3 regions of the Halomonas sp. CSM-2 genome follow, and region 1 is predicted to be linked to each of the others. Evidence: predicted binding sites of a transcription regulator. Region 1 holds the regulator's gene; each other region holds the start of a gene.

Region 1 (4,216 bases):
ATGAGCATTGGCAGTCGATGTCATTGACCCTCGGTGACGAGCGGCATTTTCGTGCCGTGGAAGCGCACAGCTATTCCGATGCCACCTTGAGTATCAATGCCACCCAGGGCGTGTGCGACTTACCCTGGCTGGAGATGCGTGTCGAGCTGGAGGCCGCTCAGGGCGAAAGCCAAGCGGTTAATCAGGTGCCTGCGCGGCTACGCGTCGATGAGCGAGAGCGCATTCACAGCGTCGCCGAATTTATCACCGAGCGTGGCGATAACGGCTTTTATGCCCACTTTTATCTCAACGATATCGATCAATTGATCGCCGACATGAGTGTTGGTGAACAGGTCTTCCTGGGTTTTGATCAGGGAGATGAAGACCCCTGGTACATGATATTCAGCCTGGAGGGCGCGGGAGAGGCACTGGCAAGGATGCAGCGCCTGTGCCGGGATGCGTCTTAGTAGGGGTTACTCCTGGGTTGGCGGTTGCCTGAGTACCAGTTCGACACGACGGTTGGCCGCCCGCCCCTGCGCCGTGGCATTACTTGCGATCGGCTGGGTATCGGCATAGCCAACGGCGCGCATGCGATCAACCTCGAGCCCCTGGCTATCCAGGTGGCGGACCACTGCGATCGCCCGTGCTGCTGATAGCTCCCAGTTGGAAGGAAAGTGCGAGGTCGCGATGGGCACGTTATCGGTATGGCCTTCGATCGACACCTGTCCATCAAAGGCGCTGAGCGTCTCGACAAGACTTTCGACAAGGTCACGGCCCTGCCCGGTGAGTTGCGCCCGGCCGCTATCGAACAACAGGTTGTCGTTGATGCGCAGCGTCACCCCTTCCCGCCCCTGGGAGACATCCACCCCGGGGATACTGACACCCTCAAAGCGTGGCTTAAGGCCGCTATGACGGGGCTCGATCCCGGCCGCCAGTGACGCCAGAGGCAGGTCGGCAATCGCGCCGGGAGATGCTTCAACGACGCTGGCTTGCGATCCGGCATCGTTACCGCCGGGTGGCGCCAGCGAGAGCAGCAAGACAAACAAGGTCAGCAACAGCGTCAATACATCCAGATAGCTGGTCATCCAGCCATCGTCGCCACTGTCCTTGGGCAGTGGCGCTTCCAATGTATGGCGGGTATCCCGGTCCAACATGCCGACTACCCCTTAGCGGGGGCGCTATTCGAGGCGCGCGGCTTCTTGACCTCCGGCTCGCGGATTTCGTCATGGTAATTGGCGACAAAGGAATTGAGCGTTTCTTCAATAAAGGAAGGTAACCGCCGCTTGGTAATCAGGGAGATCCCTTCCAGCACCATGTTCATGGTGATCAGGCGCTCCTCGGTGCGTCGCTCGAGCTTTACCGCGATAGGCTTGAACACCAGATTGGCCAGCAGGATACCGTAGAAGGTGGTCAGCAGCGCCACCGCCATGCGCGGGCCGATCACATCAAGATTGCCGGCGTCCATGACTTCCAGCATATTGACCAGTCCCACCAGGGTGCCAATCATGCCGAAAGCGGGCGCATAAGTGGCCATGGTGCGGAATATCTGGGCTTCCGCATGCTCACGCGCCTTCAGCCGCGCAATACGCCAGCGCAACATATCGAAGATTTCGTCTTCTTTGGTGTTGGCGATCACCAGTTGAATGCCGGTCCGCAAAAACGGATTACGGGTGTTTTCGAGCTCTCGTTCAACAGCGCGGACATCGCCCTTGAACCACAGCCGGGACATGGCCACCAACTCGTTGATATCATCACGCACGTAGGTGTTTTCGCGCCGGAAGACCAGCCCGACCAGACGCACCACCCGCAGCACTTCCTTGAGGGGATAGCTGATAAAGGTAGCGGCAAGTGTGCCCGTGACCACGATGGCGAGCCCGGGCAGGTTGAGGAAGCTATCCGGCGATTCGGCGGTGAAAAACAGGACGCTTACCAGCAACAGGATGCTGGCGAAAATACCGATCAGCGTCGATGGGTTCATGTCGTGCTCCTTAAAGCAATATAACGGGGCTTATCAGCACCGAGCGCTAAAACGTCAGCCAATCGCCGTTGCCCTGGCAGTGACGTCAAAAGCCCCTAAACCGAGTCGTTTAACTTGGCGCGCAGACGGCTGACTGCCTGACTATGCAACTGGGAAACGCGTGACTCCGTGACGCCGAGAACAGCGCCCACTTCTTTCAGGTTGAGCTCTTCCTGGTAATACAGCGCCATGAGCAACTTTTCACGCTCGGGCAGGGCCTCAATGGCCGCCACCAGGGTTTCCCGCTGCTGGGCATCGAGCAAGTGGTCAAACGGCGAACTCACGGTTTCGCGATTATGCGGTTCGCTGCCATCCGCCACCAGCTCTTCAAAGGGCAGCAACTGCCCGCTATTGGTATCGTGCAATAGCTGCTGATAGTCGCCCAGCGGCATCTCCATGGCGTCAGCGATTTCCGTTTCTTCGGGGGGACGCCCAAGCGACTGCTCCAAACGCCTGACGGTTTCATCAACGGCCCGCGCCGAACGACGGACGCTGCGAGGCAGCCAATCACGGGTACGCAATTCGTCCACCATCGCCCCGCGTATGCGCTGACTGGCAAACGTCGCAAAGGTGGCCCCCTGAGTGGCATCGAAACGTCCCAGAGCTTCCAGTAGCCCCATCATGCCTGCCTGGATTAAGTCATCCAGCTCTATGCTGGCCGGCAACCTGACCTGAAGCGTCAAGGCCTGACGTCTCACCAGTGGCATATACTCCGTCATCAGCTCACTTTGTTTGATCCTGCCTTGTGCTGTGTACATCCTATTGCCTCGCGGCTAAACCACCTGTGCTCACTGGTAATTCACTATCATCTGCAACCCTTTAACGCTAACGGGACGCTGCCCTGGGTTTAGCGCAAATTGAAAATGCAGGGGCGTTGTCGCACTTATGCCTGATAAAGCACGGGTCTCCCCACGCATGCCCGATAATGACACACAGCGCTCGGGGTGGCATAACCATGCCTGTAGCGCTGCCCCGGGCGCGTGTTGGTACTGCCACTGGACTCGCTCGATGACCGCCGCTGGCGTGGTAGCGCCCGCTGGAGGACGAACCGGTTCACTGCGACTGGCGCGGTCGCTCATGGTCACCATGAGCCCCGGCACATGTGTCACCCAGCTGCTGGACGCTCCCTGAGCAAACGAACCGAGTCCCAGGGCTAGTACCAAAATGCTAATCGCATGACGCCAATAGCCTAGCATGCATCGTTCCTTCTCATGAGCGGATTAACCCCGATTATTAGACGCTTTACCGGCGTTAGCTGCCATTAGCGGGCCAGCAATAGCAATTCAGTGTCAAGATAGTGGCCGGCCGCTTGCTGCAGGTTGGCCAATAGGCCTTGCCTGGGCAGGTGAGGCTCGTGCAGTGCCAACAAGCGTTGCGGGCCGTTATGCTGCCGCAGCTGTTTCAATAGCTGGTACATGCGCCCAAATGCATCGGCATCGCTGCTGACCCACAACGCCCAGCGACGATGTTGCTGACTGAGCGTCGCCAGTTCTGGCTCATCCGGCATCACGATCCGAATATCCCAGTCGGCCGGATCCCCGGCCCAGGCTCGCCCTAGCGCGGCCCACTGGCCCAGGCGCGCGCTGACCTTGCGCACCTCTACCGGCCCATCACCTGATAGCCCGGTGACCATTAACGGCGTTTTAGGCTTAGGCGGTGTGACAGGCGGCTCCATGGCCGCCGCGCTGGGCACCACGGGTGAGCGGTAGGCCATCGGCCCGGATGATTCCGTTGCCTCGGGAGGCGCTTCATCGCCCCGCTGCTGACGCTGCAGATCCGCCCACTTGCGCAGCCCAGAAGCTTGGTCTTGTGCGCTCATGCCAGGCCCTCACGATTAACACCGCCCAGTTGGCGGATCGCATCACGGGCCATAAAGGCGTATACCAGCGCATCCAGCAATGCCGTATCCCGCCGACGGCGACGGCTGCTTAGCAGGTTCAGCACATCACCGTGCAATGCACCGGCGACCTCGTCCTCGGCGCAATCAAGGTGCCCGGCAATGGCGGCAATGCCACTGGCCATCAACAGGCGCACTTCAGGGCTTACGTCGCCACTATCGGCGTCTTTGAGCTGCTGCCAGGCACGCCGTGTCAGCGCCGCAAGGCTTTCACTCTGCAGTTGGGTCACCAGCAGGCTCAGCACCTCATTGCCCAATCGCGCGGGGGTGAGCCAGTAACGGCGGGTGACCACTTTGGCGCTTTCGGGGTCACGGACTTCGCC
Region 2 (4,216 bases), on a different contig from region 1:
AGCGTATGGGTGCTATTTCTTCTCTCGGTATAGGGTCAGGGTTGGACCTGAACGGCTTGCTCGATCAGCTTGAAGACGCTGAACGCGAAAAGCTTGTCCCGATTGAGCAACAAGTAGAAACCGAAAATACCAAAATATCGGCCTATGGGCAGTTGGAGAGTGCGCTTTCCGAGTTCCAGGACTCGGCGAGTGCACTTGCTGACGGTTCCCTCTTCGAGAGCCTGTCGACCAATGTCAGTGGCGAATCAGTGGGCGCTGCCGCCGATGAAACTGCCATGCCCGGCAGTTACAACATTACCGTGGATACCTTGGCCACGCGGGGTACGTTGGCCTCCGAGGGTGTAGACGATGCGGAAGCGGCACTCACCACGGCCGCCCAGGACATGACGTTCGCCTTTGGCGACGGCAGTGAAACGACGGTTGCCATCGCCGCCGACAGTTCGATGGAAGATATCCGCGATGCCATCAACGCGGATGAAAACGCGGGGGTCAATGCCACTATCATCAACGATGGCACCCAAGATCGGTTGGCACTAAGCTCACGAGAAACCGGTGCGGATGCATCTATCAGTAACTTCTCGTTTAGCGATGCCGCCCCGTTCGCTGCTGATACAGCAAATACATTGCAGGATGGCACCGACGCTGCTTTAAACGTCAACGGCATCGATATCACCAGCCCGACCAATCAGGTCGAGGGTGCGATTCAAGGCGTTACGCTGAACCTGCAAAGCGAGGGCGATAGCACCGTTGCGGTAGAGCAGGACACTCTTGCCGTGCGTGAAGCTGTCACGTCGTTTGTCGATTCGTATAACGCGCTGAAAGAGTCAACAGGCGAGCTGACCAACTTCAACCAGGAGACCGGGCAGGCTGGACCACTCAATGGTGACAGCACGGTTCGTACCGTTGAGTCTCGCATGCGCAGCGTGCTGAGTGGCGATGTGGCGCAAGAGGGCGATGGCTTCTCGATGCTTAGCCAAGTCGGCATTTCGCTTGAGGTTGACGGTACGCTCTCGCTGGATAACGACAAGCTAAATGACGTCGTCGCCAACGACCAGCAGGCCCTATCTGAATTCTTCGCGGGCAGTGGCGATAATCCTGGTCTGGCAGGTCAGGTGAATACCACCGTGGAGCAGATGCTGAGTACCAATGGTACCGTTACTGGCGCGATCAGCGGCAGTGAAAGCCGTATTGAATCACTGAGCAGTCGCTACACCAGTATGGAGCAGTCCATCGGTCAAACCATTGATCGCTATCGCACCCAGTTTGGCCAATTGGACGGCATGATCGCCGAAATGAACCAGACCAGTAACTACTTGACTCAGCAGTTTGCCGCGCTAGATGCGCAAGCTGGTGGCTAATAGTCTCCGCGAATCAACGTAACTCATGAACTTGAGCCCGCCCTTCTGGCGGGCTTTTCAATGCCAGTGTGATACATTAAGCAACAAAAAGGCGTTAAAGAAGCCTGCTCTTTGGCCGATAGGCAAAGAACATATATTAAAGAATCGATAAAAACAGAACACGGGCGGCCTTTTTATGGGCGCAATACGTGTTTGGTTTAGCCTTCTACACTGAGGATTCCCAGTATGGCGACGATAACCTCTCTCGGTATTGGCTCAGGCCTAGACCTCAACAGCCTGTTGGACCAGTTGAACGATGCCGAGCGCGGCAAGCTCGCACCGATTGTCCGCCAGCAGGAACAGCAGGAAGCCAAGATTTCCGCCTACGGCAAAATTCAATCGTCCATGGATAAATTCCAGGATGCGGTTGATGCGCTGAATGATCCCAAACTCTACCAGAGCCTTTCGGCCAACGTGCGCGGTGACGAGGTTTCGGCCACCACCAGCGCGGATGCCATGCCCGGTAGCTACCGGGTAGAGGTTACTGCGCTTGCCACCGCCGGGACGCTGGCCTCTCAACGACTGATCGATACTGAAAGCGATGCCCCTCTCGATATGGGTGGTGCCACCCAGCTACGGCTCGATTTTGCAGGCCAGGAAAGCGTTAACATCGACGTAGCCGCGGGCAGCAGCCTGGAAGACATTCGCGACGCGATAAACGCACGGAAAGACGCGGGCGTCAGCGCCAGCGTGATTTTTGACGGCGAAGGCTACCGCCTGGCCCTTAGCTCCAGCGAGACGGGCCTGGATGCCTCGGTAACCGGTTTCAGCTTCGTAGATGCCGGTGGCACTGACGTCGCCACGCCGCCTTTTGCCAGCGACACCGCGCAAAGCGGCCAGGATGCCGCGCTGACGGTTAACGGCATTGCGATTACAAGCCCCAGCAACAGCATTGAAGATGCCATTCAAGGCGTGACCCTGAACCTAGGCAAGCTAAGCCTAGGGGCGGGCGAAACCGCTAGCAGCACCGTCACGGTAGAGCGCAACACGCTGAAAGTACGCGAAGCGATTGGCGCATTTGTTAAAGCTTTCAATGATGTCAAAAGTACCATTGGCACCGCCACCAATTATGATAGTGAGACAGGTGTGGCGGCGGAGTTGGTGGGCGATAGTACTGTGCGCACCATTGAAAACCGCCTTCGCAGCGTATTGACTGGTGGTGTTGCGGGCGGTGAGTTTTCCACACTAACCCAGCTAGGTATTACCCTGCAGCGCGACGGCACGTTGGAAATGGACGACGAAGCCGTCAGCGATTTGGCCAAAAACAGCCCCGATTCCCTCAGCGATTTCTTTACAGGTGTAGAAGGTAATGAGAACTCAGTGGGGTTGGCAAGCAGCTTAAGCACGACGCTTGAGCAGCTGATGAGCAAAAACGGCACCCTGGGCAATGCGATTAGCGGTGTAGAAAACCGCATCGATAGCCTTGGTGAGCGCTATGAGCGTATGGAAAGCACTATTGATCGCACTATTTCCCGCTACCGTACCCAGTTCGGCCAATTGGATGCGATGATCGCCCAGATGAACAGCACAAGCTCCTATCTCACCCAACAGTTTGACGCGCTGGATTATCAGTTGGGACGTAAGTAACCCGTTCGCTAGCCAGCAATAGAGCAAGTCATATCAACAGGGCCGAAAGGCCCTGTTTGCGTATCAAAATTCTAGCAAGCGCTGTGTTTACTTTTGATAACAATTTTTTAGCGAATTTTGGTGTTTTTTTAACTTTGACCCTAAAGGTTCGCTCTGCCGCGCCGTTAATAAATATAACGGCACACAAGGTGGCCGAAAGCAGGCCTCAGGGCCAGTGTCCAAAGCAAGGAGTATTACACCATGTCAGTGATCAATACCAACATCACCTCGATGATCGGCCAGCAGAACCTGCGTGAATCGCAGAACAGCCTGCAGACTTCCATGGAGCGTTTGAGCTCTGGCCTCCGCATTAACAGCGCCAAAGACGACGCCGCCGGTCAGGCGATCGCCAACCGCATGACTTCTCAGATCAATGGTCTAAGCCAGGCGCAGCGTAACGCCAACGATGGTATCTCCGTCGCGCAGACCGCTGAAGGTGCTCTTAACCAGGTTAATGACAACCTACAGCGTATTCGTGAACTGTCTGTTCAGGCGCAAAACGGTACCAACAGCCAGGACGATTTGAACTCTATCCAGGCAGAAATCGACCAACGCCTTAACGAAGTTGATCGTATCTCTGAAGAGACTAACTTCAATGGCGTACAAGTACTGGCCAGCGATCAAGGTCTTCAAATCCAAGTTGGCGCTAATGATGGTGAAACAATTTCAGTGAATCTCGAAGAGATTACTGCTGAAACACTTAGCCTGGATACCTTCAACGTCAACGGTGTTGATGGCGGTGCTGCTGCTCTGACGGCTTACGCGGCTGGTGATATTGTAGATGGCGATGGCGATAACATCACTGCTGGTAACGTGACCTTAGCCGATGCCGGGACTGCGGGTAACTTTACCCCTGATGCTCTTGATTCAACTGCGTTCAAGCAAGATGGAAATGGTAACTGGTTCATTCAGGGTACCGATGCTGATGGCGCCACTGCGTTTGTTTCTGTTGATGCAAGCGACTTTACAATTGTTGACGGTGCTGCTGGTGACACAACGAGTAACTCCTTAACGGTGAATATTAATTCCGATGAGGCAGTTGTTGTCGGCGAGCTTAGTGACGGGCCGATGGCTGCACTTGATTCTGCGCTGAGCACTGTTGATACCTTACGTTCTGATCTCGGTGCGGTGCAGAACCGTTTCGAGTCGGCCATCACTAACCTGAGTACCAACGAAACCAACCTGGCGTCTGC
Region 3 (4,216 bases), on a different contig from region 1:
ACGGCGTTGACCTTCACCGTGACGTTGTCCTGAGAGATGACGTCCTGCTCGGGCACGTCCATGGTGATAACGCGCAGATCGACCACCTGCATCTTTTGAATGGCGGGGATCACGATCACCAGACCCGGACCCTTCACTGTCTGGAAACGGCCCAGGAAGAACACCACACCCCGTTTATATTCCGGCAAAATGCGAATGGAGGCGGCGATCAGCAGCACCACCAGCACGACAGGCACTAAATACGATAGCAACATGGGACACCTCGTCTAGCGATTGATCAGTGATTGATGAGTAACGCAGGGTCAGCCAGGCGTTACGGGGGTGATACGTAAACCGTCAAGCCGTCAAGGCGCTCCACTTTCACCTCGTCTCCCTGCTTGATTGGCACGTTACTCACCGCGTTCCAGCGCTCGCCGTGCAGTTGCACATGGCCGCGAGTCTCAAAATCTTCCAGGGCAATGGCGCTTGCGCCAATCAACTGCTCCACGCCTGTATGGGCCGGGCGTCGGCGCAGCGTTGCAAAACGCGTCAAGGTCCACAGCATCAGCCCGCCGGATACCAGCGCCACGCCGCCAATCAACGGCAACGAAATGGCCAGGTACTCGGCATCCATCAGCATGACCGACCCCAGCACAAAGGCCACAATACCGCCGACCCCCAGCACGCCGAAACTGGGCATTAACGCTTCGCCCACCATCAGCGCCAAACCGACGATGATCAGCGCCAGGCCCGCGTAATTGATCGGCAGCATCTGAAAGGCAAAGAGCGCCAACAGCAGCGAAATAACCCCGATGGTGCCAGGGAACAGGCTGCCGGGGCTCGAAAGCTCGAAGATCAGCCCGTAAAAGCCGATGATCAGCAGGAAGTAAGCAATATTGGGGTTCGTAATCAGCGAAAGCAGCTCAGTGCGCCAATCCGGATCAAAGCGTTCAACGGCAAGGTCGGCTGTCTCCAGCGTCCGGTCACCCCGCTCCATGACCACCGACATGCCGTCTATTTGCGAAAGCAGATCATTCAGGTCCCGCGCAATCACGTCGATGACGTTCTGCTCCAGTGCCTCATTGGCAGTGAGGTTGACCGCCTCGCGCACCGCCGCTTCGGCCCAATCAGCGTTCCGGTCGTGACGCTCGGCCAAGCTGCGGATAAAGCTCACTGCGTCTTCCATGACCTTGCGTTCCATGGCGCTGCTCTCGCCTCCAGAGGCGCCTTCACTCTCGCCTTCCGGTTGGCCTTCGGCGTTGTCATCCGCTTCATCAGCGCTGCCGGGAAAGCCGGAACCGCCCACCTGCACCGGCGTGGCAGACCCCAGATGGGTCGCTGGCGCCATGGCAGCAACGTGGCTGCCATACAGCAGGTAAGTGCCCGCACTGGCCGCCCGAGCGCCACTGGGGGAGACATACATCGCCACAGGAATGTCGGTATTCAGCATTTCACGGATCATGTCGCGCGTCGTGTCGACCAGGCCGCCTGGCGTATCCAGCTCAACGACAATCACCTCACTGTTCTGCTCGCGGGCCTTGCGCAGACCGCGCTCAAGATAATCTTTGGTGGCGGGGCCAATGGGCCCTTCAATGTTCATGACCAGGGCGTTAGGCGATGAGGTCTGCGCCGTGGCCTGCCAGGCGAACGACAGCGCTAGCATCAGCACACCTGCCAGCGATAACCACAGCCAAGGGGATTTGTGAGAAAGGCTTCGCATATCAACTCTCCCCGCGCCTCGCGTCCTGAAACATTACCTGGCTACCTAGTTAAGCAGCCGTTATGTCAGCACATCCACTATCGGAATCAACATATACAGAAGCTACACCCTGTATATTTACTGAACAAGTAATATTGCCGCGTTGGTGTACTTTCAACATAGCAGTTGTGGCGGGATTGGTGATGGTGCGGAGCGTTTACTTCCTTACCGGGAAAAATTGACTCGATTTAGTGCCAACCTGGCATTTTTATCCCTATCGGGAAATAAACCTGGGCAAGCTGATGCGCCAGGCATGCAGCGCTGGTAGCGGGCAAATCATGGCGTTTCCACGTAATAGCTGCTCACCCGCCAGGTGCCGTTTTCAAGGTGGGGGGTAACGGTTTCGAGCCGACGTCCGCTGTTCTCGAAGCCGGTTTGGAAGGTGAAGACGATATAGTCGCCGCTCGGCGCACCCGGCATGGACGTCTGGTGGCTGGTACGAACGCGCTTGCGCGAGGCCACTTCGCCAAAGTCCCGGCGCACAAGCTCAATGGTGCGGGCCAGCATTCCCTGTGACAGCGGCGCTTTTAGTATAGGCGATGAGGTCTCCCAGGCTTGCTCGTAGTCACCGTTATCAATCGCGTTCAACCAGGCAAGCGCAGCGGCCTCCGCCTCATTGGCAGTATGGGCCATGGCATGCGCACTGAAAGACAGCAGTGCCGCCGTGATGATGCAACTGAGTTTTTTGGGCATGGCTGATTCTCGATACATTGAGGACGGTCGAACAAATTGGTTCGATAACGTTCGTCCGATATAAAGAGATATCGGAAACTGGCGAGGTTTCTTTAGGGGATTTGAAAGATCCGCCAATATCTATGGGCAGCGCCCGCACTTGTTGTTGCCCACTATAATCCCTGAAGCCACTGGCGAACGGTCGCGATACCCTCTTCACTGACCACTAGTCCCAGGTGCGATGCGCCTTCCACCGTGGTGATGTCCGCATGGGGCACAAGCGGACGTAGCACGGGCTCAAATTGAGCCGCATACAACGCCTCGTCCTCAGCACCGGTGACCACCAGAACGGGCACCTGCACTGAGCCCAGCGCCTGACGAAAATCAGCCGGACTAAAACCGCTCATCAACCGGTATGAATAGGCGAGCGTCTCTGAGCCATCGCAGTATTCAGGTGGCAAGTTGAACCGCAATACATCCGTCCCGTTGAAATGCGTGATGCCAATCGCGTTGAGCATCGAGATCGCCACAATCCTGGCGACACTTGGCTCGGCCCAACCACCGGAATTATCCCGCACAGTGGGCGCATCGTGCCCAAGGTAAGGCGCCAGCAGCAGATACGCCGAGGCAAGGTGACCATGCTGCCCACCGGCAAAGCGTACCGCGAGCCCGCCCCCGGATGAATGACCGCCAACGACCACCCTTGAGACATCGGTGTTGGTGTCTTTGATATGGGCAATGAGGTCCGCCAGGTCACCTTCAAGCTGCTCAATGTAGTCGATATCGCCACGGCGCACCGGCGAAGGACCATGCCCGCGCACATCCGGCGTGTAAACACTGGCAGCACCTGACGCGGCTAATTCATGAGCGAGCGTTGCCAGGTACCTGCTGTCGGTTCCAGAGCCATGCACGAGGATCAGTGCAGTACGAGCGTCACTTGGATAGTGGCGATACGCGAGCGATGTTCCGTCCCGCGCTTCATACGTTTGCAGCGCGGGCAGCGGGCGTGATGCTTGCGCAGAGGCCAGCGCTTCAAAATCAAGGCTGTTCGCGTTTGCACCTGTCGACATCGCCAGCAACGCCCCCATAACGGCAATCATCATGCGTTGTCTCACTTATTCCTCCCACAAGTCCTCCCGCAAGGATAGGCCTGAAAGCACAAGCTATCGTGACGAAGTGGAACAAAGCCCAGTGCCTGGGCTGGCTCTCCGCGCCACCTGCCCTTCAGGCGTTTGAGCCTGAGCCTTCCTGGGCTGGCCGTAACTGGCGCTGAATGCCGAGCAGGAAATTGCGCAGCATCTGGTCCTTGCATTCACGGTAATTCTTGTGGCTTGGCTTGCGGAAAAAGGCGCTGAGTTCATGGTGGCTCAACGGCAGTCCGACCAACTCAAAAACGTCCAGCACATCATCCGCTTTCATGTTCAGCGCAATGCGCAGTTTCTGGAACACCATATTATTGTTCAGTTGCGCTTCTAGCTCGGGTTGCGGGCCTTCGCGCTTGCCACGCTTGAAGCTGATAAACCCGTTCAAGAACGCCGCCAGCTCCTTGTTCCTCATCGTGACAAAGGCATCGTCGTCATCCTTTTTCAGCCAGGCCGTCACCTGCGGCTGGGTAACGGGCACTTCTGCCAGCGCGAAGATATCCACAATGGTGCTGTCTTTTAAATCGAAGGTGTAGCGGATGCGGCGAAAAATATCGTTATTGGTCAAAATGGGGTTCCTGGCCGGTAGTTAGTTTCTCAAGCAGTTCATCGATGTCGGCTTTCAGCTCGTCATCTTCAATGCCCTGCGCGCTGATTTCTGCCT

The links. The regulator FliA, encoded in region 1, starts transcription of late flagellar genes. The targets are predictions, from matches to a motif close to CTAAAGTTNNNNNNNNNNCNGCCGATA.
Region 2: a site for FliA is predicted at 1,453-1,479, ahead of fliD (flagellar filament capping protein FliD). Genes of this name have one in related genera too.
Region 3: a site for FliA is predicted at 2,501-2,527, ahead of B7L15_RS12195 (DUF4019 domain-containing protein). Genes of this name have one in related genera too.

Annotation. Positions count from the first base shown of each region.
Region 1 covers NZ_NBYR01000003.1:49,418-53,633, reverse strand. Annotated here, with positions in the region: gene B7L15_RS03055 (hypothetical protein) at 1-446, shown strand, start outside; gene B7L15_RS03050 (OmpA/MotB family protein) at 453-1,133, opposite strand; gene B7L15_RS03045 (motility protein A) at 1,139-1,957, opposite strand; gene B7L15_RS03040 (RNA polymerase sigma factor FliA) at 2,053-2,754, opposite strand; gene B7L15_RS03035 (flagellar protein FlhE) at 2,785-3,192, opposite strand; gene B7L15_RS03030 (hypothetical protein) at 3,258-3,815, opposite strand; gene flhF (flagellar biosynthesis protein FlhF) at 3,812-4,216, opposite strand, start outside.
Region 2 covers NZ_NBYR01000020.1:4,618-8,833, reverse strand. Annotated here, with positions in the region: gene fliD (flagellar filament capping protein FliD) at 6-1,358, shown strand; gene fliD (flagellar filament capping protein FliD) at 1,584-2,984, shown strand; gene B7L15_RS16060 (FliC/FljB family flagellin) at 3,225-4,216, shown strand, end outside.
Region 3 covers NZ_NBYR01000013.1:865-5,080, reverse strand. Annotated here, with positions in the region: gene B7L15_RS12205 (slipin family protein) at 1-254, opposite strand, end outside; gene B7L15_RS12200 (NfeD family protein) at 314-1,699, opposite strand; gene B7L15_RS12195 (DUF4019 domain-containing protein) at 2,015-2,431, opposite strand; gene B7L15_RS12190 (alpha/beta hydrolase) at 2,584-3,513, opposite strand; gene B7L15_RS12185 (DUF1456 family protein) at 3,635-4,120, opposite strand; gene B7L15_RS12180 (Replicative DNA helicase) at 4,110-4,216, opposite strand, start outside.